Regions from separate parts of the Moritella sp. 24 genome, predicted to be linked through region 1. Evidence: predicted binding sites of a transcription regulator. Region 1 holds the regulator's gene; each other region holds the start of a gene.

Region 1 (10,902 bases):
GATATGTGGAGGGAGTTCTTGCTGGAGCATATTTATCAGCATCACTTTAGTGTGATTAAAATCGACAGGTTCGGGGGTATCATCAACCTTTTTCTCTATCGCTCGCGTTGCTGTCATGAACGAAATAAACATGATAATAAATGTCACCGCTGCAGCAACAGCAGCGACCCACTCCTGGGATATCAACATGAATATAAATGGAACAACCGCTACCCCTTGGAAAAAGCTAAATCGGATCATAAGATTTCCTCTTAATTTTATTAACTTTCTTCTGTACTAACGTCGCTAATTTCGGCGCTATCAACGGTAGACTTAAGATATCGATGGCTGCACCTAATTTGACAGCGGCACCCGGCATTCCCCAAACGACTGATGATGCTTCATCTTGAGCGATTGTTAATGCCCCGGTTTTACGCATCGTTAATAAACCTTCAGCTCCATCTTTACCCATTCCTGTCAGCATGACTCCAATGGCTTTATCACCATAAACTGCAGCAACAGATTCTAATAACACATCAACAGAAGGTTTATGTCGGTTAACGGCAGGGCCATCACACAATTGGCAAATAAAGCGAGTTCCCAATTTATGCACTTTTAAATGCTTATCTCCAGGTGCTATATATACATGATTCAGCTCAATAACTTGCTCGGAATTCACTTCAATAACAGTTAAACGACAATTGTCATTTAGCCTCTTCGCAAATGCACCACTAAAATGTTTAGGGATATGCTGAGTCACTACAATTGGAGGAAAAGGAGGGGTTAACGGTGTTAATAATTCTCTTAGCGCTTCAGTACCTCCTGTTGATGCTCCAATCGCAATTAATTTATCTTCTTGTACAGGTCGGCTGATGAGCTGAGGAAGTACAGGCTCACGTATACTTCGCAAATTTGCATTACTGGCGGACTTAACTTTAGCGCAAAGATCTTCCCCAAAATAACTCAATGACTGTGAACTGTTATCAGTGGGCTTAGCAATAAAATCAAATGCACCTAATTCTAACGCTTTTAATGTCACAGGCGCACCTTGCGACGTAAGGGTTGATACCATAACAACGGGCATTGGACGCAGTCGCATTAAATTATCCAAAAAGGAGAGCCCATTCATCCCTGGCATTTCAACATCAAGTGTTAATACGTCCGGCTGTAACTTTTTTATTTTTTCACGTGCCTCAAAGGGATCTATAGCACTACCAACAACATCAATTAACGGGTCTAAACTCAATAATGTCTCTAGTATTTTTCGCATTAATGCAGAGTCATCGACAACAAGCACTTTTATTTTCTGCATACAATAATTCCTATTACACCGTTAAATAACTAAGAGATAATAAGCTAACGTTGATAAACGGTCTGACCAACAAGCGTAAAATGCGTATTAAAACCTTGCAGACTTTCGGAATGGCCAATAAAAAGGTAACCACCCGGTTTTAGTAATGAGTAAAACCGTTTCACTAACGCCCTCTTCGTTTCATCATTAAAATAAATCAAAACATTACGACAAAATATCGCATCAAAACGTCCTGTCATTGGCCATACTGCAAGTAAATTAAGTTGTTTGAAGGCAATAAGCTGCCTTATTTTTGTATCCATCATGTACTGATGATATTTATCAATATCAGAACAATATTGAGAACGATAGGCCACAGGAATACCGGATAGATCATCATAAATGCCATGATGAGCGAGAGATAACACATCGCTATCTAAATCTGTCGCTAATATCTTTGCATCCCAATTCTGTAGTTTTCTTTCTATACTCATTGCTATGGAGTAAGGCTCTTGTCCAGTTGAACACCCTGCTGACCATATTCTCAATTTTTTATCTACGTTATGACGTTTAAAATGCGGCAAAGCCACTTTCTGTAAAAAATCAAAATGATGGTCCTCACGAAAAAAAGCGGTCAAATTAGTGGTGATGGCATTAATGAATTCACTCACTTCGCCACTGTAACTATCCTGTAATAACTGACAGTACGATACAAACCCGTTTAATCTGAGATGCCGTATTCTTTTCATGACTCGGCCATAAAGCATATCTCGCTTAGCCTCACTAATAACAATCCCAGATTGCTTAAAAGCAAGGTGCGTTAAATACTCAAATTCAGCATCTTTCATCCTCATGCTATTTAATTTATAGCCTTGAGTATTGCCAAAAATAAGGGGCACTGCGGCCTTAGTCATTAACGGCTATTGCATGTTCAGCTCTCTGTGTATTAATTTGTTCCATATTCTTGAACTGTTCCAAGTCTAATAATAAACTTGAGCTTAATAACACAACCATTTTATTGTTAATTGATACCAGACCTCTAATCACACTCGGCCCATCGCTTTGCCCTAACTGCGGAGGTAAATTGATATCGTGATGTGAGATCGTATGAACATCAGAAACAGCATCAACAACAAGTCCCATTACTTTTGATTTTCCTTCAACCAAGACCATTACGACGATCACCACGGTTGTCGCACTATATTCGATGTTGTTTAAACCAAACTTTTGCCGCAAATCAACAATTGGAACGATAGTGCCGCGTAAATTAATAACACCTTTAACATATTCCGGCATATTTGGAATTTCGGTACAAGGTTCCCAACCTCGAATTTCTTGCACGTCTAATATTTCCACGCCATATTCTTCGTCAGCCATAATGAAGGTCAAAAATTGAGTCGATTTTTCGCCTGTATCAATATCTGTTAATGTTCGATTATCCATACCTATTTCCTTCTATTAAGCTGCTACAGGTGATCGCTGACTTTGCTGTAGATATTGTTTACTGGTTATTCTCTTTATAATATCTGTAATATCTAGAATTAAAGCGACCGTTCCATTACCTAGGATTGTGGCTCCAGAAACACAGCCCACCTTCATAAAATTATCTTCTAGATTCTTGATTACGACTTGCTGTTGCGCAGCTAAATCATCCACTAATAAACCATATTTATTAGCGCCACTTTCGACCACAACTAATAGTCCATCACTGATTCGTTCAAGACTCGTTTCATGATTTAGCACTTGGTAAAGTCGAATAATTGGAATAAATTCATCTCGCAATTTAAATACTTCAGTTTGGTCTGCTAGTTTCGTCACCATGCCATCTTTTAACTGTAGGGATTCAATTATCGACATGATAGGTAAGACATACGTTTTATTGCCAATCTTAATTAATTGTCCATCCATAATAGAAAGTGTGAGCGGTAATCGGATCGAAAAGCAACTGCCCTCACCATCATTAGACTCAACCTGAATATCACCACCAAGCGACTCAATATTATTTTTTACTACATCCATTCCGACACCACGACCTGAGATATCACTGACAGTTTCAACGGTTGAAAATCCCGGAGCAAAAATAAGCTCATCGATTTGGCTATGATTGTAATGCTGGCCTTCTTTCGCTATGCCTTTTTCAATTGCTTTTGCATGGATTTTAGCGCGATTTAATCCTCGGCCATCATCTCGGATCTCGACAATTATTTCACCGCCTTGATGAAAAGCACTAATATCAAGACAAGCAACATCACTTTTACCTGTCAGCTTTCTTTCTTCAATTGTTTCAATACCATGATCTAAAGCGTTACGGACAAGATGCACAATCGGGTCAGAGAGTTTTTCCAGCATGATTTTATCCAATTCCGTTTCTTCCCCGTGCATACGAAGCAATACATTTTTACCTAATTGTTCACTTAGATCTCTGACCATTCGAGGTATCCGGTTAAAAGCAAATTGAATTGGTAGCATCCGAATTTTCATCACGCTATCTTGCATTTCACGGGTATGTTGAGATAACTGAATAAGACCCTTCTTTAAGGCTGGAAGTTTATCTGCAGAAAAGTCCTGCCCAAGTTCACCCAGCATCGCTTGAGTGATAACCAGCTCGCCGACCATATTAATTAAGGCATCAACTTTATCGATAGAGACTCGAATGGAACTTGTTTCTGTTGATTTGTTATTCGTTATTTTCTGGGGGGAAACTTGAGTACTTAGCACTGCTAAAGTAGATTCTTTATTATCTGCAGTAGGTACAATGTTCTGACATGATGCTGGGATTACAGCTTGTATTGCACTAGAGTGTGTAATAGTAATAGTAGAGTCATCCTCAACCCACTCAAATGCTTCTTTTATTTGTAATTCACTCACTTGACTAATTAATTCAAGATCCCAACTAACATAAATATCTTCGGGTAATACATCACTCCATCGTGGAATAGCCGTGAGTTTAGGCGTGACCTTAAGCTCTCCCATGTCTTGTAATTCAGCAAACATTAAACGCGGTTCGTTGCCTTGTTTCAGAATATCCTTGCCAGGGATAAAATTAATTAACCAATAACCGCCCTCTAAATGATTAATTATTGGTAACACGACTTCAGGCGTTATTTCTTCATTACTTGCTAATATTTGTTGCTGATATTCATCGACCTGTAAAAACGAATTGTATTGCAGCTTAAGTGCTTCAGCCTCCTCAGGTATCGACTCTGAATCACTCGCTAATCGTAATATCCACTCTCTTAAACAATCAACCGTTTTGAAAAAAAGGCGAATATGTCCATCGATAAGCGTTAATTTTCCTGCACGTAGATCATCTAATAATGCTTCAGCAACATGCGTAAATTCGGTTAACTGATTAAAACCAAACGTCCCTGCACCACCTTTAATTGAGTGAGCGACTCGAAAAATGGTGTTAATAACTTCACTATCAACAGCACCTGGATTTAATTTTAGAAGCTCAGTCTCCATCACCTCTAATCCTTCTACGCACTCTTCAATAAATACATGATGGAACTGTTTAAGATCGATATCCATGACTACCTCAACACTTTTTGAACGGTAGCAATAAGTTTTTCTGGATTAAAAGGTTTCACTATCCAGCCAGTCGCACCCGCAGATTTACCCGTCATTTTTATATCACTACCTGATTCAGTCGTTAACATTAAAATGGGGGTAAATTTATAAGTACTTTCATTACGTAAGTGGCGAATTAAACTAATGCCGTCCATGCGTGGCATATTAATATCAGAGATAATAAGGTCAAACTGCCCAGTTTTAGCTTTGGCTAATCCATCCACACCATCAACAGCCGCATCAACATGATAGCCAGCCTGCTTTAACGTGAATTGAACCATTTCGCGGATAGATAGCGAGTCATCTACAGCTAATATTCTCTTCATTAGAACACCTCATATTTATGCGTAATTAAAATAAGATTCGAATCCTAACGCTTTCACTACAGCCATAAATTTATCTGATGGTGATAAAAAAACGAGACTCGAATTATGTATCATTAGATGTTGAGCATAAGCATGAAATAGCTGACAAGACGCACTATCGATATGAGTAACACGATGCGCATCAAAAACTTGAGAATGAGAGTTAATAGGGAGTGTATCAAGCGTTACTTTAAGCAGCGCGATAGAGGTAATATCAATTTTCTCACCTAATTCCATGGCGATAGAGCGCTGTTCCATAATCGCTAATCCTACATTGTCTAAAACATACCATCACAAAAACTTAATTATTTTTCTAACTAATGTTGAGTATAGGAAAGGATTAAATAAAGAAGTAAAAGATGATCAAAACTGTGACGTTAGAGCAAAATTAGAAAATGATTTTTAGATTTGGGGGAACGAAAAAGAAGGAAATAAGGAAGATAAGAGAGATAAGAGAGATAAGAGAGATAATGAATAATCAGATTATTTATTATCTCTCCTCAGAAGTATGGACGAAAAATGTGATTACATCCAATCAGTATTACGGATAATACCAACAGCAACACCTTCTATATCAAAATGTTGAAAGTTTAGATCAACACGAATAGTGCTCATTTCATCGTTCTCTGGATGCAGCAAAATTTCACAGCCTTGTTGTTCAAAACGTTTCACTGTTACTTCATCATCTACACGTGCAACAACAACTTGGCCTTTACTAATATTCTTCGTTTTATGTACCGCTAATAAATCGCCATCCATAATACCAATATTACGCATACTCTCACCGCGTACACGCAGTAAAAAATCAGCTGTCGGTGTAAACATTGAAGGATCGACATTGTAGTGCGCTTCAATGTGTTCTTGCGCTAAAATTGGCTCGCCGGCTGCAACCTGCCCGATTAAAGGTAAACCGCTATCATTGCTCGCGTCTTCGGCATCAACCAACAAACGAATACCTCGAGAAGTGCCCGCTAAAATTTCAATATGGCCTTTTCGTGCTAATGCTTTTAAATGTTCTTCTGCTGCATTAGGAGAACGAAAACCAAGCTCTTTCGCGATTTCAGCTCGAGTAGGTGGCATACCTGTATTTTTAATATGTTGCTTAACTAATGCAAATACTTCTGCTTGTCTTTGTGTTAATGCTTTCATCATGAACCCTAACTGGTTTTATATACAGTTTCTTGTAATTATATACAGTAATAATCAGTTTGCAATATCAGCAGTGATGATATCCGCATAATAATGAATTAATCGTTTGCAGGTGCTTAAACACAGATTTATGCCTACACATCTGATATTATTGGAGTAAGCACTCTCGCATTTTTAACAACAGAATGATAACTCCTATGCAACAAACACCGTCAATGTTAAGTCGAAGTTTCGTTAATGGCTTAGTTAAATCTCAATATGTTCCAGATAATCCAGTTAATGCGCTGAATTTAGATTTAACACGTCCTATCGTGTATGCATTAAAAACTAAATCAATGACCGATCTGGTTGCATTGCAACGCGCCTGTAAAGAACTAGGCTTACCGGATCCACTCACACCAATAAAAGTTAACGGGGTTATAATTCCCAGTTATGTTTGTCTAGATAACCCTGCGCCACTCTTTGGCCAAGTGAAAGATACCGATGTGTTTTTCAATGAGTTTCAGCAATTATTACGCTTGCATAAAGACGACAAAGCACTTGATATACAGTTAATGCCAGTCGCTCTTTTTTGGGGCCGCGCACCAGGTAAAGAAGGTCAGGTACCGTTACTGTCATTAGCGAATAGTATTTCTCCAAGCCGTTTACGTAAAACGTTCATTGTTGGTCTTAACCGTAAAGATAATTTAGTTCGTTTTAACAAACCCGTATCATTGCGTTTCATGGCAGATCAACACGGTACTGATGAAAAAATTGTTCAAAAATTAATTCGTGTTGCAAAAATTCATTTCAGCCGTCAAAAACTAGCGGCATCGGGACCAAAACTACCTAATCGCTACCAACTTTTTGAGCAATTACTGCGTAACCCTGAAGTGAAAAAAGCGATTCAAGTAGAGATCGCAGAGCAAAATATTTCCGCACAAAAAGCTGAAAAACGCGCCAATGATTATATTGATGAAATCGCGAGTGATTTCTCATATAAGCTAGTTAAAAATACAAGTAACTTCATGACATGGCTATGGAACAAAATCTATAGCGGTATCAAGGTTAACAACGCAGAACAAGTACGTAAACTTGCTGCCGACGGTCATGAAATTGTATTCATGCCTTGCCATCGTAGCCACATGGATTACTTACTTATTTCTTACGTTATTTATAACGAAGGCTTGATACCGCCACATATCGCAGCTGGTATTAACCTTAACTTCTTCCCTGCGGGCCCCATGTTCCGTCGCGGTGGTGCGTTCTTCTTACGCCGTACATTTAAAGGCAATAAACTTTACGCGACCATTTTTAGAGAATACCTCAGCTTATTATTCTCTAAAGGTTATTCGGTAGAATTCTTTACTGAAGGTGGTCGAAGCCGAACAGGTCGTTTATTACCACCAAAAACAGGTATGCTTAATATGACGTTACAGGCAATGCTAAGAGAGCAAAGCCGACCAATAACCTTGGTTCCTGTATACCTCGGTTACGATCATGTAATGGAAGTAAGCACTTACGTAAAAGAATTGTCTGGTGCGAATAAGAAAAAAGAAAGCATGTTCCAAGTATTTGGGATCGCTAAAAAATTAAAAAACTACGGCCAGGCATTTGTGAACTTTGGCGAGCCAATTAACCTTAACCAATATTTAAATAAACACGTTGAAAATTGGCGTGATGATATGAATATGCCGGTTGAAGAGCAGCCTCAATGGTTACACCAAACGACACGCGATCTTGCTAATCAGGTAATGGTGAAAATTAATAATGCGGCGGCTGTAAATGCATTAACGATTTGTGCATTAATTTTACACGCGGCACCACACAAGGCGTTAAGCCGAGAAATTTTAGTGAAGCAAATTGATAGCTACCTAAAATTACTGCGTAATAACCCTTATAGTGAATTCAGTACTTTGCCAGAAAACAGTGCCGAAGAAATTCTGGACCAAGCAATCTCACTGAAAAAGTTCACAGTGCGTGAAGATAGTTTAGGCCAGATGCTGTCGATGTCATACGAACAAGCAGTACTGTTAACCTTCTATCGTAATAATATTTTACACCTGTTTGCAGTACCTTCATTAATCGCGGCTATCGCGTCAGAAAGACCACAAATTAATGTGCAAGAAATTAACGCGAAAGTACGTCAACTTTATCCTTTAATTCAAGCTGAACTGTTCTTAAAATATTCAGATGATGAATTGGATGATTGCGTTACTGACACGTTAAGTGAAATGCAGCAACAAGGTCTAATTGAAAATAATAATGATGTGATCACGCCAGTAGCTGAACGTTTAATGTCACTGAAATTACTTGCTGCAAGTATCCAAGAAACATTACAACGTTACTCTATTGTACTGACTGTATTAGAGCATGACCAAGTTATTGAGAAGAAGAAACTTGAAGACCGTAGCCAGCTCATTGCTGAACGTTTATCGTCACTCAATGGTGTTAGTGCACCAGAATTCTTTGATAAGAAAGTGTTTGCTATCTTTATTGAAAAGCTACAAGAGTTGGATTACTTATCTGATACAGGTACAGCTAAAGCGGATAAGATCGCTAAATTATCAAATACAGTAAGAAGCCTAACGACTCTAGAAGTTAAGCAAACGATATCTGATGTAATGCTTAGCCAACAGACTAATGATGCCTAAACTAACATAATAAAATCTCATTATTGTACGTAATAAAAAAGGAGCCTCGGCTCCTTTTTTATTTATCTACTTTTCATTAAGCTAAAAACTTAAACATAACTTAAAAAAATACCTGCAAAAATAGCCATTCCAACATAGTTATTATGTAAGAAAGCTTTAAAACAAGATTCTCTATCACGATTCACAATCAAACTTTGTTGATATACAAACAAGCCAGCTACAACTGTTAACCCAACAAAATACACCGTCGGCAATACTAATAACCAACCAAGAATACCAAGGCATAATAATGATGATAATTGCAGTAAACCAACAATCAACTTATCTTTATCACCAAACAAAATAGCTGTAGATTTGATGCCAATTTTTAAATCATCATCTCGATCTACCATCGCATACAAGGTGTCATAAGCGACTGTCCATAAAATATTGGCTACAAACAATAACCATGCATAGCTCGGTACTGTGTCTAACTGCGCAGCAAACCCCATCGGAATAGCCCAACCAAATGCCATCCCTAATACAACTTGAGGAAGATGAGTATAGCGCTTCATGAAGGGGTAGCTCGCAGCCAGCACAACTGCGACAAACGATAACATTATCGTCAGCGTATTCATGGTTAACACAAGTAGAAATGCTAATAGCGTGAGAGCAAAGAAAAATATCAATGCTGCACGACTTGAGATCCGCCCTGCTGCAAGTGGTCTATTTTCAGTGCGTTTTACATGTCCATCAACACGGCGGTCTGCAAAATCATTAATGACACAACCTGCTGCACGCATAAAAATAACGCCCAATGTAAATACAAGTAGAACATCTAATTTAGGCATTCCTTCAGCTGCAATCCATAATGCCCAAAGTGTTGGCCACATTAACAGTAAAGTACCAATCGGTTTATCCATACGAGTAAGCTGTATGTAATCTTTCATCTTTGATGTCATAATCGACATGTAGTTAACATCCTTCTATTATTTATATGCCAAAGCATCAGGTAAAAAAACTTCAGCAACAAGCAATGATTTTCCGCCTAATAAAAAACATGAACGACGACCAAATAAAGATGCTTTAGGCTCTGAAGAAAATAAATGAGACAGGGAATATATCTTACTCTGAGAATCAAACTCAGCAATTTCAATTTCACTACGCTGCATGTCTGGCGCGTTAAATAATACGCTACCGAGTGAACGATTACCCAATTTATCGAGTTCAGCGCCTGGTGCAGTCAGTGTATTTGACGGCATAACACTACGTGCAAAGACCCAAGCCGTACCATCAAGTTTCAGTAAAACTTCGCGTACAAAACCGATATTATCCGTTAGATTTAATTTTATTTTTTCGTCGTCGGACAGTGGATAATGACCCTCCGTTAATACTTCAACTGTAAACGTCTGGCAATATTGCTTCAACCTTGTCGTTAATGAACCAGTATCAACTAACCAATCATAAAGCCGCGTAGATAGAGTTTCTTCTAATATGGTTGGCCATCGCCATTTTGAATCGCACCCAATAGGGCCGCTTGATAATGTAGGTTCACACATCTGAGTATTATTTATATTATCTGACATATTATAAATTGCTTTTTTACAACGAAATCTGGCGTAATTATCTGCTATTCAGACCAAGATTGTAAGCAGGGACACAACTTGTTGACTGATTTATTTAATTAATCATTTGAAAGTGAGTATACTGACCATCAATCTAACTTCTTTCACGCCTCATTTAACTAAGGATACGGTCAATGAAAAAATTACTCTGGCTCTTATGCATGATAACAGCATCGCTCTCATCCGCAGCCGTATCAGCCAACGATAGTAATAAGCCCGTGTATATTTATTTTGGCTTAGAGCCTGATATTATTACGAACTATATCAGTGAAACGAACAAGATTGGTTTTATCAGTGTATCAATAGAATTT
Region 2 (10,902 bases), 970 kb from region 1:
GGCATTACGCTAACTTAGGTATGTCTGATATTGCCGAAGCTGCGTTTAGACACAACTTGTTAGAATATGCCGAACTCTTGTTGTTCTTACTGGTCGCGATGACTTATATCAACGCGATGGAAGAGCGTCAGTTGTTTGATGCATTACGCAGTTGGATGTTAAGTAAGGGTCTTGATTTAAGGGGATTGTTTTGGTTAACCGGTATTCTGGCATTCTTTATTTCACCGATTGCAGATAACTTAACCACGGCACTGCTTATGTGTGCAGTGGTACTAAAAGTGGCAGGTGAAAATAAAAAGTTCATCAACCTTGCTTGTATTAATATCGTGGTTGCCGCCAATGCGGGTGGTGCGTTCAGTCCGTTTGGTGACATTACAACGTTAATGGTTTGGCAGAAAGGCATGGTTGAGTTCAATGAATTCGCTGCGTTATTCTTACCATCTGTAGTGAATTTCATTATTCCTGCTGCGATCATGACATTATTTATTCCTAAAGGTGAAAAACTATCAGGCGTACAGGAAACGGTTATCACTAAACGTGGTGCTAAGCGTATTGTCTTGTTATTCCTACTGACAGTTGCCTCTGCCGTAGCCGCTCACAGCCTATTACACATGCCACCAGTACTGGGTATGATGACAGGTTTGGGTTATCTGCAATTCTTTGGTTACTTCTTACGTAAAACCCTGCCAATTTCGTTAGAGCGTAAGCGTGCGAAAGCTGAGCTTGCTCAGGACGAAAAAGCCTTGCAACAGCTTGGTGGTGTGGTGCCATTTGACGTATTTAATAAAGTAGCAAAAGCGGAGTGGGATACTCTGTTATTCTTCTACGGTGTGATCATGTGTGTGGGTGGTTTAGGCTTTATGGGTTACCTAAGTCTGGCATCGGGCATCATGTACGGCACGTGGGATACCACAATGGCAAACGTTGCGGTGGGTGTATTGTCTGCGATTGTTGATAATATTCCGGTGATGTTTGCGGTATTAAGCATGGAACCTGATATGTCGTTAGGACAATGGTTACTTGTTACCTTAACAGCGGGAGTGGGCGGTAGTTTGTTATCTATCGGTTCAGCTGCGGGTGTCGCACTAATGGGCCAAGCACGTGGTCTGTACACGTTTGCTGGTCACTTACGTTGGGCGCCAGTAATCGCATTAGGTTATATCGCTTCAATTCTTTGCCATTTATGGCTGAACGGTAATTTGTTTTAATTATCACATCTAAAAACAGAGTTCATTGTGCAATCTATTGGTGAAATTTGATTACATCATGTCGTGCGCAGTGAACTCTGCATTTCTGAATACATTCATCAGAACACACTCAAATGGGCATAGATCACGGTCACTGTATAATTATTTTTATAGATATTTATATCGGCGATGCTATATTTCGGCCGATATATATTGAAAGGAAATGATTATGAAGAGATGTCTCATTATTTTATTACTTGCTTCACAGATGTCTGGCTGTGTTGCACTTGGCGTTGTGACTGCTAAGTCGGTTATGGACTATAATTCGAGTCTAGAAACGGTGAAATAAAATGATTATCTGAGGTTTAAAGCATTGGTCTGACAGCGCCGATACTCAGTAATACCGGCGCTATTAAATCAATTCTTATCAATCTCATCTGATTGCGTTTGTACCGCGTATTGCAGTTGTTCTTCTAGCTCATCATGTTCTGGTTTATCTTTAATTGAGGTACTTAAGTCACTGTCATCAAATACGTCTGAATCTTGCAATATTTCAACCATGTCCGAAGCAATATCAGGCACAGAATCAATCATGGTACTAGCAATATCTACTGCATATTCAGGAATACTTTCAGCTAATTGACTCACATATTCATTCACCGCGCTTTCAATGTTGGCAGTGGCATCACCCGGTGTTGCTTCTTCACTTTCAATTAGGTTGCTGACGTAGGCTTCTGCGACCACATTTGATGACTCTGGTAACGCTTCAGATACTGCCAAGGCGAAGTCGGCTGACTGGGTCGGAGAGACATCGGTTAAACGATTATATAGCTCTGTTGCAGTTTGTTCAGAAGCCGCTGCGGTACGATCGACAGGACGCATATCATCTAATGAATCAGAAAGACTGATCATGTACTGGTCGGTCATTTCGAGTAATTCGTCTTGGTGATCGTCAACCATGTTTTCAGCCGCGATTTCCATCATATCAATACCGTTGTCTGGCATCGAGTTGGCGATAGCAACAATAATATTTGTAAACTGATCAGGACGTTCGGTGGTGATCCAGTCGACTAATTCTTCGGCCTGTTCTGGTGAGGCATTTGTTAACGCTTCGGCAATATGAATACTCATCTCTGGAGCGGCTGCTGTGATAGCGCGATACAGACGACTGATATCAATTTCCTCAATTGTACTCAATGCCGCGGCTAAATTTGAGGCATCATTAGGATCGCGCATAGCGAGGGTTTTTGCCATGTTTACCGCAGCGGCAGGATTGTTCGCCGCTAAGCTAATCGCCACTTCGACTTCTGACGTTTGTTCAAAAGAAGGGTGCGCATACTGAGTACGAGGATCCAGCTCTGATACTACGCCTGATGGGGTTTGCATGATGAAATTTTCTTGTTCATCCCGTGGTAATGCGGTCTGTTTAATCATATTCCCGAGAATAAATCCCAGCAAGCTAATCGCTGTTAGGCTCATAAAGGAAAATAAGGCTGCACTGCCAAATAAGTTCATGGCGATAGACGCGAGATTGGGTCCGAGAATACTCCCCAGTGCATAAATCAGTAGTAGGGCTCCCATTGCCGCTAAGATCTGTTCTCTTAACACTTTATCAAAGGTTTCTGACATGCTCATTGGGTAGAGGCAAGCTGTTAACCCCATGATGATCGCAATGGTTAATAGCGAAAGATTAAACTGTGATGTACTGATCAAGTGGGGTACTAATAAAGATAATGCCGCAATGATGAGGACCATAAATATCATTGTTTTACGACGGTCAAAGCGGTCGGATAAATAAGCTATCGGGTATTGAAAGATGATAGCGCCAAAAATGGATGCGCCCATAAAGATGGAGAGACTGAAGCCGTGGATGCCGTTATCATTGGCAAAAATTGGCAGCATGTTGAGCAAGCCCGCATAAAGAAAACCACCATAGAAACAGCAGATCACTCCCAGTGGCGACAGTTTTAAAATGGTCATTAAGGACATGGATTGGCTGTCTTCAATCTGTGGACCTTGATGCTTGCTGATCACCATTGGGGTGATAGAAAGACTGAATAAAATACCTGAGATAACGAACAAGGTGACGTCGGTTATCGGCGCGATATTTAATAAAAATTGGCCTGAAAAAAGTGCAGACATGATCACCATTTGGTTAATCGATAGTATGCGTCCTCGACTTTCTTCAGTGGCGCTGTGACTAAGCCAGCTATCGAGCGTCGCATTGGCACAGGCCATACAAAAACCAGTTAACATCCGCATTAATGCTAATACCAATGGTTCAGGATAGAGTCCTGAAAGTAAAATAGCCACCGAGGTTAAGCTGCCGCACATGGCAAATATGCGAATATGACCAACCCGTTGTAACAGCGTTCGACTATAGATCGCACCCAGTAAGAAACCAACTGATAGCATAGATAAGATAATACCAATGTTATCGACGCTGATACCGTCATTTTGCATACGAACAGGCAATAAAATATTACTCAGGCCATAACCTAGCATGAGTAAAAATCCACTGATTAGCAGCAATATAAATGGTTTAAGGGTCGTTATCACAGTCGTGTTCTCTTCTGAATTTAAAGTCGTTGATGATTATTGAGAGCTTTATAACATATAACTAACAAATTACGAGATCTGATTACGCTTTTACATCAATGCAATAGTATATAACGCATTTGAGGATACTGCTGCTTATCGATTTGATAAGTGTTTGTCATTTTCAGCATGGCATTTTCACATTTCTAAAAATGCTGTACACTTAACCAGTCTTACACTACTTTTTTTGGTTAATTTTGTCTGCTACATATCTGGGTTTTTTATTATCGCGCCATAGTCGTGACCGTAATGGTAACAACGAATTAAGTTACTGGTTAGCATCTGAAATGGGTGCGGTTAAACTGATCCCAACAACCCAGCCGCTTGTCATGTTTATTCCTCAAGATCAATTGACGACTGCATTAGCTTGCTTAAGTGAACTAAATCCGCGCTTTACGTTTAAAGATCTGAAACTGCGTAGCTTTGATTTAGAACTGATGAGTGCGTTTTATTTTCGTACTTCCCATGACTATCACCGCGCGCAAGAGTTATTAAGACGCAAACTCGTGACGGTATTAGAAGCAGATATTCGCCCGCCAGAGCGCTACTTAATGGAGCGTTTTGTGAAAGGGGCAGTGGAGTTCACGGGCACACCTGTACAACGAAAAGGCTATGTTGAGTTTCAACAGGCGCAGCTTAAACCTGCTGAGCTGCCAGATAACTTAGTCGACAAAATTAAACAAATTTCATTAGATATCGAATGTTCAGAACACGGTGAGCTTTACTCTATCGGTTTGTATTCATTAAGTCCCGCATACTGCCCTGATGGTCAACCCTTTAAACGGGTATACATGATTGGTGAAGCACCAGAAGCTGACACAGAACAAGACGTTAAACATGCTCCCTTGATTCATTGGGTAGCAGACGAAAAAAGCCTGTTATTGGCGCTACAAGCATTTGTGATCAGTTACGACCCCGATATCTTTATTGGTTGGAATGTCATTAACTTTGATTTTCGTTTATTGGCTGTGCGTGCCACATTCCATAATATAAAATTAGCGTTGGGTCGTGGTGGTCAAAACCTACATTGGCGTGATGGTCGCACACCGCAACAGCCCGGTTTTCTTACTTTACATGGCCGTGTGGTTGTTGATGGCATTGATAGTCTAAAAACGGCAACCTATAGCTTCCCCAGTTTCAGTTTAGAAAACGTAGCGCAAGAAATTCTAGGTGTAGGTAAAGATACTGATGATGTTGATAACCGTATGGATCAAATTAATCATGATTTTCACTTCAACAAGCCAAAACTAGCGAAGTACAATCTGCAAGATTGCGTATTAGTATGGGATATTTTTGTTAAGACCCGTTTGCTGGATTTCTTGTTATTACGTTCACAACTAACAGGATTAGAATTAGATCGTAACGGTGGTTCGGTACTGGCATTTACCAATGTGTATTTACCTAAGTTACATCGTGCGGGTTATATAGCTCCCAACCTACGTGAGAGTGGAGTAACGGCGAGTCCCGGTGGCTATGTAATGGACTCATTTCCGGGCTTGTATGATCATGTGATCGTGCTAGATTTTAAAAGCCTATATCCGTCGATCATCCGCACCTTTAAAATTGATCCCGTAGGACTGTTAGAAGGTGTGCAAAATCCCACTGAAGCAATACCGGGTTTCCGTGGCGGTTTGTTTGATCGTGAAAAGCATTATTTACCTGAAGTGATCTCAGGGTTATGGGCGCAGCGTGATCAAGCTAAAATAGATAAGGATGCCGCGCGTTCTCAAGCAATTAAGATCTTAATGAACTCGTTTTATGGGGTGTTAGGATCGGGCGGTTGCCGTTTTTATGATACCCGTTTAGCGTCGTCGATCACTATGCGTGGTCAAGAGATCATGCAGACGACCGCAGGCTGGATCGAAGCCAAAGGTTACAAGGTTATTTACGGTGATACCGACTCCACATTTGTGTTGCTTGATCGCTCAAAGTTCACAGAGGGAGATCGTGGCGAACAAGCGGATCGTATGGGCGCTGAGTTGTCGGAATATATCAATCAGCAGTGGCAACGACACTTGCGTGAAGATTACGACATTGATTGCTTCTTAGATATTGAATATGAAGTGCATTATCACAAATTCTTAATGCCGACGATTCGCGGATTAGATAAAGGCAGTAAAAAACGCTATGCCGGTTTGGTGAATACCAAAGACGGTGAAAAGCTGATTTTCAAAGGATTAGAAACGGTACGTACTGATTGGACTGATTTAGCCAAAATGTTCCAGATGGAGCTATACCATCGGGTATTCCATGATTTGGAAGTGAAAGATTACGTGCTTGAGATTGTCGAGAAAACCTTAGCGGGTGAGTTTAACGACAAGTTAGTTTATCGTAAGCGTTTACGCCAAGAGTTGTCTGCTTATGTGAAGAATGTACCGCCACATGTCAAAGCAGCGCGCGCTGCGGATGAGAAGAATCGCCAGTTAGGTCAACCACTACGTTATCAACACAAAGCATGGATCAGTTATGTATTGACACTCAGTGGACCTGAAGCGGTGGAGCATCAACATTCGGTATTGGATTTTGAGCACTATATTGAAAAACAGTTAAAACCCATTGCCGATGGTATCTTACCTTTTATTGGGCTGAGTTTTGATTTGATAACCGATCAGCAAATGGGATTGTTTTAATCACGACAACGGATTAAAACAATTATCCTGACAATACTTTACCTGCATTTGTGAAACCCATCCTGACAGTTTTCATTAAACTGGTTTATCTTAATCAGTTACACATTTATCAATACGTTAACGCATGGCATATCAATGCTTCGCGTTAACGTTATCTTTTAGTTCTGATGCGCATAAATAGTGGCTAATTGCTTCGACATGATATCGGCAATCTTAGGTTGTGCGATACGGTTAGGGTGGATGCCGTCATTTTGCATTAGGCTTGGATCTATCGCGATCTGTTCCATGAAAAATGGCAATACTTGAATGTCTTTTTCGTTGCCGACTTGGGTAAATACATCGGTGAACATTTTGCTGTAGCGTGGACCATAATTAGGTGGAATACGAATATTCATCACGTAGACAGGAATATTCTTTGCGTGTGCTAAATCAACCATTTGCGTTAGATTACTTTTGATTAATTTAGGTGGGAAACCACGTAAACCGTCATTACCACCCAGCTCAATGATTAGTGCATCAATGGATTGCTTAGCTAGAATACCTGGTAAGCGAGAAAGTCCACCTGCGGTTGTTTCACCACTGATGCTGGCATTAATGATGTTATACGGCGCATTTTGCTTTGATAACTGTTGGTTAAGCAGGGTTACCCAGCCTTCTTTTTGTGTCATACCATAACTGGCACTTAGACTATCACCCAATAACAAAATTTTATGGTTCGCTGTCGCATGCGCTGCAGGAAACAAGATAACCATCAATAACAATACTTTAAAGGCATTTTTAAACATGAAACTAGATTCCGATATAATATTAAAAGTAAGTGCCTTAACTAAATCAGTTAAAACAGATGCTAAGACCCTCGATATTTTACATCCGATGGATTTAGCCGTTAACACAGGTGATTCATTAGCGATTGTTGGCGCGTCTGGTTCAGGTAAGTCTACCCTATTGTCTATTATCGCGGGATTAGATTTACCGTCGAGTGGTGAAGTTTTTCTTAAAAATCAGCCATTGCACCAATTTAATGAAGAACAGCGTAGTGCTGTGCGTGCGAAACATGTCGGTTTTATTTTCCAGCAATTCTTACTTATCAATAGTTTAACCGCGTTGGAAAATATCATGTTACCTGCAGAGCTAGCGGGTATGGATAACGCTGAAGAATTAGCCCGTGAGTTATTAGCTAAAGTTGATTTAACCGATAGGGCGGAGCATTATCCGTCACAGCTTTCTGGTGGTGAACAGCAACGTGTAGCTATTGCCCGTGCGTTTATTTCGAAACCGGATATTTTATTTGCCGATGAGCCAACAGGCAACTTAGATACCAAAACGGGCTTACACATTGCTGACTTATTGTTTGAAATAAATCAACAAGTGGGTACGACACTGATTTTAGTGACACATGATCCGAAGTTAGCTGCACGTTGTCAGCGTCAGGTGATCATGGAAAGCGGTCAGCTAAGTGAGGCTGTATGAGTTATTGGCATAAGCATTCACTGCGCCTGTTAAAGCATGAATTAAAGCGCGGTGAGCTGACCATTATCTTGCTGGCGATTGTCTTAGCTGTGTCGGCAGTATTTGCGTTATCAGGGTTTTCGAGTCGAGTGAAACAAGCACTAACCGCGGAGAGCAGTACCTTTATTGCCGCGGATAGGGTGCTGGATACCGGCAGCGTGATTGATCCTGCCGTGTTAGCCAAAGCAAGCAGTTTTAAGTTAGTACAAGCGCAACAAATACAAATGTCATCCATGGTCTTTACCGATGAACAGATGGCGTTAGCGGCACTATCTGCGGTATCGCCTGAATATCCACTACGTGGTGAATTATTGGTGAGTCCGACACTTGATGTGTCACAAGCTGTTGCGGCTAACTCACCAAAATCCGGTGAAGCCTGGTTAGAAGCAAAGGGACTCAGACAGCTCGGCATTAAAGTGGGCAGCAGTATTGAAGTGGGTGTTATGCGCTTTAAAGTGACAGGCGTTATTACGCAAATCCCTGATGCTTCGTTTAGTGTGTTTAGCTCTGGGCCTGTCGTGTTTATTAATACTCTCGATGCGCAGAAAACAGAGTTAATCCAGCCGGGTAGTCGATTAAGTTATAAATACCTGTTCGCAGGAGATAGCGACAATATTGCCGCATTTGAGCAATGGTTTAAACCGCAAATAAGTGATAACCAACGTTGGTATGACATTAAATCACAAAACTCACCGCTTGCTAGAGCGCTAACCAAAGCAGACAAGTACCTGTCGTTGGCGAGTATGTTGGGGATCGTGTTAGCGTCTGTTGCTGTTGCGGTGGCCAGTCGTCGTTATAGTCAACGTCATCAACCTGTTGTGGCTGTATTTAAAGCCATGGGTGCATCAAAGCGTTATGTCGCTAAACTGTATTGCTTACACTGGTCATTGCTCAGTGTATTAAGCATTAGTTTGGGGCTGATTGTGGGTTACCTGATATTGAACCTTGGTTTGTATGCCATGCGTGATTATCTTGATACATCGAACACTGGCAATATGGCTTATCCTTTCATTGTCGCTGTTGTCACTGGGATCATTTGTGCTTTTGCCTTTGCAATTACCCCATTAAAAGAGTTAGTACATACTTCGCCAATGACGCTGTTGCGTGGTCGTGATAATGGTAAAGATGCAAGCTTGTTATCACGTTTAGTCAGCCCATTACCTGCCTTGATTGCGATTTTTACACTATTGTATTTGTTCAGCCAAGACGCAGTGCTTAGTGCCTCACTACTTATCGGTGGTGTGCTGGTGGCAATGGTGTTGTTAGTTATTGGTCGCTTATTTATGTTAGCGGGGCGATCGGCGGGCAGTAAAGCGGGTAAGTCTTGGCATCTTGCCTTAGCGAACTTAAAGCGTCGCGCCAATGAAAATGCGGTGCAATTGATTAGCTTTACTATTGCGATCCAACTGCTGCTTATTATCGTGGTGATGAAAAATGGACTGATTGATGATTGGCAGCAACAGTTACCGGATAACAGTGCGAACCGTTTTTTAGTGAACGTGACGGCAAGTCAAGTTGAGCAGGTAAATCACTTTGTTGATACGCTCAATATTGAATCAAGCGGATTGTTTCCTGTGGTGCGCGGTCGTTTAACCAAAATTAATAATGACCAAGTGACCAAACGTGTAAGTAAGGAAGAAACCAAGTCCGCGGATAATGGCCGACGTGGTGTAGGGCGTGAGTTAAACATGACGTGGCGCGATGCATTGCCATATGAAAATAGTCTGCTTGCTGGCGATTGGTGGCAACCAGATGATACTAGGGCCTTGGTATCGATTGAGTCAACATTGGCAGAGAAGTTAGACGTTACTGTGGGTGACAACTTAACATTCCAGCTAGGCAGTGAGGAAGTCGAGGTTATTGTGAGCAGTGTGCGTAAGGTAAACTGGCAGACGCTACAGCCTAACTTTTACATGATCTTCAACCAGCATGTATTAGCTGATTTTCCTGCGACTTATATTTCGTCTTTGTACGTACCAGATGATGCCACGGAAGCATTGCAGGACTTTCTAACGCAGTATCCCACCATCACGCTCATCGATGTTGATGCGATTATTACTCAGCTTAGAAGTGTCATTGGCCAAGTATCTATCGCTATTGAGTTCATTCTAGTGCTGGTGGTACTTGCTGGTAGTTTGGTATTAGTCGCGCAAGTACAAGCCAGCATGGAAGAACGTGAGCGTGAATTAGCGATATTACGTACGCTTGGCGCGAGTGGACGCTTACTTCGTAATAGTGTGTTATTCGAATTTGTGGCTTTGGGTGCCCTTGCTGGATTAATGGCAAGCATCGCGATGGAGCTTGGTGTGTATATTTTACAAAGTCGGATCTTTGATATGCCGGGGGCGTTCCATTTCCAATATTGGTTGTTAGGCATTGGTGCAGGTGCGAGCTTTGTAGGGCTAATTGGCTTGCTGAGTTGTTGGCGTTTGCTGAATATGTCGAGCGTTACGTTAATACGACGCACCATGTAATTCATCTATGTTGCTTAAGGCGAGTTGCAGGGAAGGGAAGTAAGCTTTATTTGTGAAGTAATAAAAGTGCCATGATATTTATCGTGGCACTTTTATATCTGGATTATCGTGCGTAACGTATTTTAGTGTTTATACGGGTATTTGGGCGTGAAAGTATCACTAATGCGGGAACCGCTGCTAATGCCACGTACAGACCTACAAACGTAAACCCTTCTGGAATGAGTAACCCCACGATGAGCGGTGTTGCTCCTCCAAATAATGACAACGCAATGTTATAACCAAAACCAAGAGAAATAATATCCCCTTCTGATTCCTGCCATAGTACAGCCGCTAAGTTACCTAATAAAAAGCCTGAAATAAGGGTAAAGAAGATAATCGATAGCGCCATGTAAATTGGGTTACCACTTGATAGCATCAGGAATAGGGGAATAGAACAGAAAACTAATGCAATGCTGGCTAACCGGAATGCTTGGGTGGCAGAGCTATATTTATCTGTTAACCACC
Region 3 (10,902 bases), 350 kb from region 1:
TAGTTTTAGCGATGTGTCTTGGAAAATGAGTCATGCAATGCATAGACTTGTGACCGACTTTGATTGTTTTAGTTATACCGATGCATACCAATTAGACCTTGATGATGGCGAAGCAAGCAGTAAATTTAGAGAGCTCGATGACGATATTTATTATTTAGGACAATGGCTAAAGCAGGCTTATCAGTGGTCCGATATACCAGACTATATCGCGATAGCCCATATCGACAGTATGGGGGTGTCGCAAGCTGGTAGACTGATTAAATACAGAGTGATTGCAGGAATTTACTCGACACAACGAAAAGCATTAGAGCGAGTCGTTACGTATGTAACAAAAAGCCCAAATAACCATGCCGCCATTTTACATGACTTAGATAATTTGGGCTTTCTAATCTATCGTGAGCTGTTTAAATTAAACTAACGCTTATTTCTCACTAACCATTAAAGTAGTTCTTTTAAACGGTATAAAGCATCCAATGCTTCACGTGGCGTCATATTATCAATATTCAACGTATTGAGGTCATCGATAATAGGATGCGGTAGTGGTTCAGCTGTCACTTGTGGGCTTTCGCCTGCCGCAGTTGGTTGGTGCGAGTTTAGTTCTAACTCATGCAACTTCACTTTCGCTGCGTGAATCACGGGCTTTGGTACACCGGCTAATGCTGCTACCTGTAGTCCGTAACTGCGATCGGCTGCGCCATCTTGCACTGCATGCATAAACACAATTGAGTCACCGTGTTCAACCGCATCTAGATGTACATTCACCAAGCTAGGGTGCTGCTCTGTTAACGTCGTTAGTTCAAAGTAGTGCGTTGCAAAGAGGGTATAAGCTTGGATCTTATTCGTTAGATATTCTGCACAAGCCCACGCTAATGACAAGCCATCGTAGGTACTTGTACCGCGGCCAATTTCATCCATCAATACTAAGCTGTTCGCGGTTGCATTATGTAAAATATTTGCTGTTTCAGTCATTTCTACCATGAAGGTTGAGCGACCTGATGCCAGATCATCCGATGCACCAATACGTGTAAAGATACGATCGATTAATGATGTTGTTACTTGCTCTGCAGGTACGAAACTACCGATGTGCGCCATTAGCGTGATTAATGCTGTTTGACGCATATATGTCGATTTACCACCCATATTCGGGCCAGTAATAATTAACATGCGACGTTCAGGGTTAAGCTGCACTGGATTGGCAATAAACGGTTCTGTCATCACCTGTTCAACCACAGGGTGACGACCATTGGTAATGTCGATACCCGGTTTAACACTGATTGTTGGACGGCAGTAGTTTAAGGTTTCTGCACGTTCAGCAAAATTACATAATACATCCAATTCTGATAATGCAGCTGCACTGTCTTGTAGTGCAGGAATGTAAGGTAATAACTTATCTAATAGTTGCTCGTATAGCTGTTTTTCTAGCGCCAGTGATTTACCTTGGCTACTAAGTACTTTATCTTCGTGCTCTTTCAGTTCGGGAATAATGTAACGTTCAGTATTTTTAAGCGTTTGACGTCGGATATAAGTGGCAGGCACTTGATCTGATTGCAGGCGACTTACTTCGATGAAATAGCCGTGTACTCTGTTATAACCAACTTTTAATGTTGGAATTCCTGTCTGCTGTTTTTCACGTTCTTCTAAAGCGTGCAAATAATCGGTTGCGCCTTGGCTTAGTGCGCGCCATTCGTCTAGTTCTTGATTGTAACCGGGTGCAATAACACCACCATCACGAATTAACACAGGAGGGTTGTCGATAACAGCAAAGCTCAATAATGCTTCAAGTTCACTAAATTCGCCAGCCAGTTGCTGCAGCGAGTTTAAGTGGTCCGCATTGTGTTCTGCAAGCAGGGTTTGCAGCGTAGGCAGTTGTTGGAATGCATTACGTAAACGTACTAGGTCACGTGGACGTGCAGAACGCAGTGATAAACGCGCAATGATTCGTTCGATGTCACCAATAGTGCGTAGCACTGGCTGGATATCGTTTAATGCGCCAACATCAAGTAGCGATTGAATACTTGACTGACGTTGTTCTAATACCAAGCTATCGCGGATAGGCTGATGTAACCAGCGCTTTAGTAAACGGCTACCCATTGGCGTTGAAGTGTGATCAAGTATTTCAGCAAGGGTATTATCAACACCGCCAGACAAGTTCTGTGTTAGCTCTAGATTACGACGTGTTGCCGCATCCATAACAACCATTTGTTCGGTTTGTTCAAGCTTGATCGCTCGGATATGTGGTAACGCTGTTCGCTGTGTTTCTTTAACATACTGCATTAAACAACCTGCCGCACATAGTGCCACGGGCGAACTTTCTACACCAAAACCTACCAGATCTTTAGTACCAAACTGTTGGCATAACACATTGCGACCTGTTTGTAAGTCAAATTCCCATTCTGGGCGACGACGTAGACCTTTAAGGTGTTTAATATGTTGAACTGATTCAAACGACTCGCAATAAAGTAGCTCTGCTGGTTCAGTACGTTGCAGTTCTGCCAGCAAGGTTTCTTCAGAGTTAAATTGATTGATCAAGAAGCGGCCGCTACCCATATCAAGGGTGGCATAACCAAAGTTGCTACCGTCATGAAATAATGCCGCTAATAAATTGTCATTACGTTCTGTCAATAAGGCTTCATCACTGACTGTACCGGGTGTGACAATACGTACGACTTTACGTTCTACGGGCCCTTTTGATGTTGCTGGGTCTCCGATTTGCTCACAGATAGCAACCGATTCGCCACTACGTACTAGCTTTGCTAGATAGCCTTCCAATGAATGGTAAGGAATACCTGCCATTGGAATCGGGTTACCGTTTGACTTGCCACGCTTGGTCAGCGAGATACCTAATAGTTGTGACGCTTTTTTAGCATCATCATAAAATAACTCGTAAAAGTCACCCATACGATAAAACAATAGGATATCTGGTTGCTCAGCTTTTAACTTAAAAAATTGTTGCATCATCGGTGTGTGATTCGTTAAGTCTTGAGGGGCAAGAAAGTCAGGTTGCATAGCGGCTCGGTTCTAAAAAGATAATTGCGGCTATAATAACAATGCTAAAGCAAGGTGGCGACTGTATTTTTTTGTGGATAAATATGAGCCATGAATAATTTTTCAAAAAATATGATTTTATTGCTTGATACTGTATGAACGAACAGTATACTTAAGCTATAAAATTAAATACTCGATTATGCCTCAGGGGAATAAAATGGACGCGAATAAAGAAAAAGCCTTAGCTGCAGCACTTGGACAAATTGAAAAACAATTTGGTAAAGGTTCTATCATGAAGCTGGGTGACAACCGTACCATGGACGTAGAAACAGTTTCTACTGGTTCACTTTCTCTTGATATCGCGTTGGGTGCTGGTGGCTTACCAATGGGTCGTATCGTAGAAATCTATGGTCCTGAATCAAGTGGTAAAACAACGTTAACACTAGAAGTTATCGCGTCAGCACAACGTGAAGGTAAAATCTGTGCGTTTATTGATGCTGAGCATGCTCTAGACCCTATCTACGCAGGTAAATTAGGCGTCGATATTAATGAGTTATTAGTATCGCAACCGGATACAGGTGAGCAAGCGCTAGAAATTTGTGACATGCTAGCACGCTCAGGTGCTGTTGATATTATCGTAGTCGATTCTGTTGCTGCACTAACACCGAAAGCTGAAATTGAAGGCGACATGGGCGACAGCCACATGGGTCTACAAGCACGTATGTTATCGCAAGCAATGCGTAAACTTACTGGTAACTTAAAGCAAACGAACACTATGTGTATCTTCATTAACCAAATCCGTATGAAGATTGGTGTAATGTTTGGTTCACCTGAAACGACTACGGGCGGTAACGCACTTAAATTCTACGCGTCAGTTCGTTTAGATATCCGTCGTATTGGTTCAGTAAAAGATGGCGACGAGATCACGGGTAATGAAACACGTGTGAAAGTTGTTAAAAACAAAATTGCAGCACCATTCAGACAAGCTGAATTCCAAATCCTATACGGTAAAGGCTTTAACCGTAACGGTGAGTTAATCGATTTAGGTGTTAAAGAAAAACTAATTGAAAAAGCAGGCGCTTGGTACTCATACAAGGGTGATAAGATCGGTCAAGGTAAAGCGAAATCAACACAATTCCTTATCGATAACCCTGCTATTGCTACAGAAATTGACGGTCTTATCCGTGCTAATTTACTTGGCAATAAAGATGAAGAAGTGGTTGCTGTTGCGACAACTGAAGCTGAAAACGAATTTTAATCATAGTTTCATATCGTTTAATTAATTTATCACACTTCGTTTAATCGCGAGTGTGAATCATTAATTAGCATGTACGAATGAATCAGTATGATGAAAGAAAGGCAGGTATGTAACATACCTGCCTTTTTTATTTAGCTCTCATTGATGTTCTTTTTATCATTACAACACCCGTTAACGCCATTAATACCAATAATCCTAGACCGATATATCCAAACCACTGATCAAACGTTTTATTGCCTGTCCAGCGCAGATAATGAATGTCATACATGGTATTAAAAATACGGCTATCCGCACCTTGCTGACGTAGGGTTAAGCGCGACCAATCAAACATGAGTTTTACATTGGTATCTGTCATCGCAATACCGTCTTTATAGTCTAAAACTAATCCGTAACGATCGGGATTATGTTTTACGGCATCTTGTAATAAATTAACTATGTTTTGCGCGCGAGGCTCTGATACTGCTTGATTATCTACAGGGTTAATATGCTGCCATTTGTTATCGATTTTGACGCGATAATGCTTACCTAAAATAGAGCGGTTAATCGCAATTTCTTGCCAATTTTGCTTTGGGGATATTTGTATTGTCGAATTAAGCGGGTAAGTGGTTACCTGTAATTGTTCATAGGCATTTTCATAACCGGGTTTAACCAAAAAAAATGCGCCTGTTAATGCCCAGAGTGTCACGGGTAATATGAGTAAATAACCGAGATAACGGTGTAGTGTATAGGTATTCATTGCAGTCTATTAAATAAAATTTCGTTATCGCTATTTTACGGTTTAATAATAAAAAGACCAGTTTAGGTGGTTGTTATAAGTGCTTTTTATTATTAACCATAGCATAACGTTTAATAGACTAGCATTTAGAAGGTCAGCGCTGTTTGTGCGACGAACCCATAGGTTTCATCTTCACTTAACATGCCTGTTAAGTCGATATGGAGAATACTAAAGGGCGATAAACCCATGCCAAAGGTAATTTGGTTACTGTCATTGTCGTTTAAATCATAGCGGAAGCCGCCTCGAAACTGTAACCAACCCCATGCATCCATTTCAGCCCCCAGACGGGTGTATTGAGATGGCTTTTTGTTACTGAGAGTATCTGATTGAGTAATATCGATATCGACAGCGGCAGTAAGCCACTCACTATGGAGTGCGAAGCCGGTCGTGATTTGTGGTTTTATTTCATAACGAAACGTTTCTGAGGCATTAGAAACTTGATGCTCAAGCATGTTTTTGGCGACTAAACCAAAAGTAAAATGTTTATTGGGTTCGACGACAAAACCCGCATCGATATTAAAGGCCACATCATCATCCATAGTGCCATCTTTTTCTAAATTACTGGCGTCAAAGTTATCGATGCTATCGGTATATTGATAAAAGCCAATCGCTTGCACTTTAGGGGATAAGCCGACATAAACAGGTGTGTTACCCAGTATGAATTTAGAGGCTAATGATATACCGAGATCCGTTACACCAACACCATGAAGCGTGATTGTTGAATCAAGCTCGTCGATTGCAGCTGGGTTTTGTCCTCTTAAGGCTTGAATATCACTATCACTGATATCAGCAGCGACTTGTAGATCAAGATAGGTATTGGTGAATAACGCAAAAGAGACTGTTTCATTGGGCACTGCGATGACACCCGCTAGCCCAACTTGTACGGGGATTTTTTCGTTATCTAACATCTCAAGTTCATTCGCAAGTTGACGAGCCGTGGCACGCGCTTGTGGTGAGTTAGAGTTATATTTATTTAATTCATTGATTAGATCTGACGCCGTATTGATACTATCAATGGTATCGCTATTATCATCTATTTGAGCGCCTATTGCTGGTAGTAATATTCCCACATTATCAGTATGTGAAAAACGAGCGAGTAATGCCGGGTTCATTAGTGGTGCACTCAGGTAGTGGGCTGATGCAACACCAGTACCTCCCATTGCATCACTGCGGGATTGAAAATATTGTTGACCAGCATTGGTTGATGAAATATATCCGACAGAGAGGGAGAGACTAATTAATGCCGACAGCGTATGCTTTTTCATGATGTATCCTTACAAGTTCGAGAAAATTATCGCGTGGCTCGATGCAGTACGGCATTATCTAAATCGACCGGTGTACTTATAGAGGATAAGCAAAAATATATTTTTTGAGGTGAATTAATCGATGATATATAACAAAAAAGCACCTTTTAAAAGGTGCTTTTAACATACTCTAATGTAAGGTGTTGAAATATATCAGAGTTATTGTTTTATGTTAGACTATTTTATTTATGTGATAAATATCAATAAATTAGAATTTAGCTGATACTTGTAAGACGAAACCGTCAATACCATAGACTGGCTCATCACTTGTGCTATTTGCTGCGTTCAGGCCGCTATCTTTAAATTCACCATCTTGATAAATGCCATAAGCACCGTTTTTACTGATGGTTGCAGCTAGGTCAATATGCACTAAATCCATTGGAGATATACCAAAACCAAAGGTGTAAAGATCATCTCTTACATCATTTAAGTCGTGACGAATACCTGCGCGTAACTGTAAAAAATCAAATAGGTTTGCTTCAACACCACCGCGGGCATAGCGAGATTCGCTGTTGCTCTCAAAACCTATCGCATCATTTAAATCCATTTCCGCGGTTAATGTAGCGAAATCATGGTGCAGTGCAAAACCTGCGGTAACTAATGGCGCTAACGTGAATACCATTTTTTCATCTGCTTGTCCGATACCTTTATATGCAGTTGTCTCTACTTCTAGGTTTTTCTTTAACATGTTACGGCCGCTGACAGCTACGCGGAAAGTGTCATAAAAATCAAATGCAATACCCGCATCAAGATTGAAATGACTTTGCTTATCGAGTCCATCAAGGAACGCATCTTCAAACTCTTGCAAGCCATCACTATTAATTGATATGTCATAACTATATGTGTCGATACGTTGGTATTTCGGTGATACACCAATCGAGACTTTAGCAATATTAGCATCCCAGTTCATCGATAACGCAAGGCCAAGATCGGAGACTGATACACCCGCTAGGTTGACCTTGCTATCAAGGTCATCTAGTGTTTGATTGTTAGCGAGGTCGATATCACTTTGGCTTACTTTCGCAGTCGCGACACTGGTCATATAAGAGTTACCAAAGAAAGCGACTGATAATGCACTACTTGGTAAGGCAATCGCAAAACTTGTACCTACATTGACGTCCATGCGTTGACCATCAAATTGGCTTAGCGCATTTGCATAAGCCGCAGCAGTTAATGGACTTCTATTATTGTCATAAGCATCTTGCGCTGTTTTAACGTTATCCAAAGCACCTAAGAACGCATCTGATGTTTCTGTTTGAACACCGATTGATGTTGGCGCATAGCGGGTGTGACCATTATCGCTATATGGAATTGCAGGCAGAATGACACCAATATAATCAGCGTTGCCTTGACCTAACAGTGCAGGGTTAACAAATGCGGCGGTGACAAAGTCGGAAGAGGCGACACCCGCACCACCCATTGCGTCATTACGGGCATCAAAATACAGTTGAGAAGCAAAGGAGGTCGGTGCAATCGCACACGTTAGTGCTGAAATAACAAGTAAACGTTTCATATCAATCCCTGATTTTTGATGCATATATTGACGCGATAACATGTTGGTTAATCCGTTAACCGACAGCTGTTATTCGCTGTGATATACCGCTAATGATGTTGGCTGTTTGATAACAAATAGTAGCACTGGACAAGATGAACTTAAGTTTGATGTTAAGTACTAGATTGTGAGAATGAATGTGTGATCCTGATCTTTTCATCAGAATTGATGTTGATTTAATGAGATTGGATTAGTCAGCCTTGTATCTCTCTAATATAGCGAGTATAAATAGCTGGAATCATAGTGAGAAACTACATTTTATAAAATAAAAATAGGGTCGTGTTATTTGTTGGTAGGTAATTAAAGTAGCAAAGTATGAGATGAATATTTCATACCTTCTTGTTGCTGAATCAACATTGCACATGGGTATCGATGTTAGTCTCTTCGTGAGCGATGGTAGTGATGTGAATAAGACGTCTGTAGACCACTGTGGCATTTATCTTTAGGTGAATATTTTTATTAAGTCGAAAATATTCACCTATTATAGAAAGAATAAAAACAATAAATAAGAGGTTATTTTTGTGCTTGAAGCAAACTATGAACTGCAACTAACGAAATTATTACCTTGGCAGAAAGTGAGCTTTATTGCGTCACTTGCTGAACGCAGCTTTCCTAACTACAAATTATTTTCTGAAGCGTGTGAAACCGGTGATGCAAAACAATTCCGTTTATCATTAGACCTATTTTGGGAATCATTAACGGTTAAAAATAGCAAAATCAATTTTGCTATTCAATTTGATCGCTTCGAACCAATTATCCCTGATCTAGATAAGTTCGATGTGTATGGTGTTTACCCTGCACTGGATGCATGTGTCACATTAAACAGTGCGTTTAATAGCTTAGTTGCACCAGATCCGGATGTGAACGAAGCGGTGAATGCATCGCGTGTATCGATAGGTACTGTTGCAAGTTATTTAGAAGCATTAGCGGGTGAAGAACTTGACGAAGATGTTATCTTTGCTGACGAGTTAATGAAAGGCGAGATGGAATTTCAACAAGCAGTATTGGATCTTTTAACAGTACAAAAATCACCAGAAAGCATCAAAGCATTACGTCAGTTTGCTAAAAACGATGGTATTTCTAACATTGGTATTACCTTAGATTAATCACTTGAAATGCAATTGAACAGGCGTCAGCCCTGATGATAAGGGCCGTCGTGGCTTGATGGCAAGGAGATGTAAACCGCTTTTTGATGATGTTTTTTTGTACATAGAGTGAGATTAGTGTGAGCGTAGCCTCATTTGTTGATTATTCTCTCAGCAATTAACTTAATTAAGGCGATAAATCCTTTGCGGTCAACGGTGTTTTTGCATAGAGTGTTTAACAGTTTAATGTTATTGAATAGTGGAAAGGACATTCTTATGAACAAAACTCAATTAATCGATGCAGTTGCAGCGAAAGCAGATCTAACTAAAGTACAAGCTAAAGCAGCACTAGAAGAGATCCTAAATGCGATCACTGATAGCCTTAAAGAAAAAGAAGCTGTACAGCTAATTGGTTTCGGTACTTTTAAAGTAAGCGAACGTTCTGCACGTACTGGCCGTAACCCACAAACGGGTGAAGAAATTCAGATTTCTGCTGCTACAATTCCTGCATTCGTTGCTGGTAAAGCACTGAAAGATGCAGTTAAAAACGCAAACAAATAAACATTAATTTTATTAATTTAAAATGTAATGAAAAAAGCACCTAATTAGGTGCTTTTTTATTATCTGCGATTTCTGTAATTATAAAATATAAGTAGACTAAGGGGTGAGCTCAGGCTTCTTTTTCTCCGCAGGTTGAACGCGAACACGTCGAATGACATTGTTTTCGATCTCAAGTACTTCTAACGTATGGTCAGCAATTTTTAGGCTGATGTTAGACTCTGGGATCTCTTCCAAGTACTCCAAAATTAATCCATTCAATGTTTTCGGACCATCCGTTGGAAAGTGCCAGTTCATTTCTTTATTAATGTCACGTACGTTTGCAGTGCCATCAATAATATAACTACCGTCTGGTTGCGCATCAATCTCTTCACTTGCAGAGGGGGCCATCGTTGTCGTAAAGTCACCTACAATTTCTTCTAAGATGTCTTCAAGTGTCACTAAGCCTTGGATATCACCATATTCGTCCACGATTAAGCCGATACGCTCTTTTTTACGTTGAAACTTCAATAGTTGCACGTTAAGTGGTGTTGCTTCTGGGATGAAGTACAGTTCTTTTACCGCTCTTAATAGACTGGTCTTATCAAACTGTTCTTTAAGCAATAGGCGTAATGCATCACGGGTATGTACAAAGCCAACGGCATCATCAATTGTGTCACGGTACAGCAATACTTTGGTGTGGGAAATATTACGTAATTGGCGTAATAGAATCTCCCAATCATCATTGATATCAATTGCGATGATTTCATTACGCGGGATCATGATGTCGTCAACGGTCACTTTTTCAAGGTCAAGAATACTGATAAGCATGTCTTGGTGACGCTGTGGGATCATTGCACCGGCTTCATGTACGACTGTACGTAGCTCTTCCGAACTCAATGCGCCATTATCATCATTGTTCACATTGACACGGAACAAGCGTAACAAGCCGTTAGAAATGATATTAACCAACCAAACGAGTGGATAAAACAGGGTTAATAACGGACGCAAAATAATTGAGCTTGGGAATGCCACTTTTTCTGGATGTAATGCGGCTAAGGTTTTAGGCGTTACTTCAGCAAAAATCAGGATAACAATTGTTAACATACCAGTTGAAACAGCGAGACCAAGTGCTTCATTGTCTGCAAATAAACGCATACCAATAATGGTGGCAATGGAAGAGGCCAAAATGTTGACTAGGTTGTTACCAATTAGAATAAGACCAATCAAGCGATCCGGTCTGTTGAGGAGTTTTTCTACACGTTTCGCACCCGTATGGTTATTTTTAACCAGGTGCTTAAGCCTGTAACGATTAAGGGACATCATGCCGGTTTCTGAGCTAGAGAAATAAGCAGATATAAGAATTAAAATAGTCAGGAGACCAAATAAGGTCCCCGTTGATATGT

The links. The regulator LexA, encoded in region 1, represses DNA repair genes until DNA is damaged. The targets are predictions, from matches to a motif close to TACTGTATNNNNATACAGTA.
Region 2: a site for LexA is predicted at 3,939-3,958, ahead of HWV00_RS05355 (DNA polymerase II). Genes of this name have one in related genera too.
Region 3: a site for LexA is predicted at 3,135-3,154, ahead of recA (recombinase RecA). Genes of this name have one in related genera too.

Annotation. Positions count from the first base shown of each region.
Region 1 covers NZ_CP056123.1:188,373-199,274, reverse strand. The annotation lists gene HWV00_RS00945 (methyl-accepting chemotaxis protein) at 1-240, opposite strand, end outside; gene HWV00_RS00940 (chemotaxis response regulator protein-glutamate methylesterase) at 227-1,291, opposite strand; gene HWV00_RS00935 (protein-glutamate O-methyltransferase CheR) at 1,336-2,184, opposite strand; gene HWV00_RS00930 (chemotaxis protein CheW) at 2,177-2,713, opposite strand; gene HWV00_RS00925 (chemotaxis protein CheA) at 2,729-4,801, opposite strand; gene HWV00_RS00920 (response regulator) at 4,804-5,166, opposite strand; gene HWV00_RS00915 (STAS domain-containing protein) at 5,182-5,463, opposite strand; gene lexA (transcriptional repressor LexA) at 5,731-6,354, opposite strand; gene plsB (glycerol-3-phosphate 1-O-acyltransferase PlsB) at 6,552-8,987, shown strand; gene ubiA (4-hydroxybenzoate octaprenyltransferase) at 9,077-9,937, opposite strand; gene HWV00_RS00895 (chorismate lyase) at 9,956-10,552, opposite strand; gene HWV00_RS00890 (flagellar basal body-associated FliL family protein) at 10,726-10,902, shown strand, end outside.
Region 2 covers NZ_CP056123.1:1,154,129-1,165,030, forward strand. The annotation lists gene nhaD (sodium:proton antiporter NhaD) at 1-1,208, shown strand, start outside; gene HWV00_RS05350 (MFS transporter) at 1,605-3,746, opposite strand; gene HWV00_RS05355 (DNA polymerase II) at 3,983-6,415, shown strand; gene HWV00_RS05360 (arylesterase) at 6,574-7,200, opposite strand; gene HWV00_RS05365 (ABC transporter ATP-binding protein) at 7,199-7,885, shown strand; gene HWV00_RS05370 (ABC transporter permease) at 7,882-10,398, shown strand; gene HWV00_RS05375 (MFS transporter) at 10,502-10,902, opposite strand, start outside.
Region 3 covers NZ_CP056123.1:537,141-548,042, forward strand. The annotation lists gene HWV00_RS02475 (RNA polymerase subunit sigma) at 1-418, shown strand, start outside; gene mutS (DNA mismatch repair protein MutS) at 439-3,006, opposite strand; gene recA (recombinase RecA) at 3,185-4,243, shown strand; gene HWV00_RS02490 (PepSY domain-containing protein) at 4,371-4,979, opposite strand; gene HWV00_RS02495 (conjugal transfer protein TraF) at 5,105-6,283, opposite strand; gene traF (conjugal transfer protein TraF) at 6,531-7,835, opposite strand; gene HWV00_RS21390 (hypothetical protein) at 8,195-8,320, shown strand; gene HWV00_RS02505 (YjaG family protein) at 8,396-8,980, shown strand; gene HWV00_RS02510 (HU family DNA-binding protein) at 9,236-9,520, shown strand; gene HWV00_RS02515 (HlyC/CorC family transporter) at 9,617-10,902, opposite strand, start outside.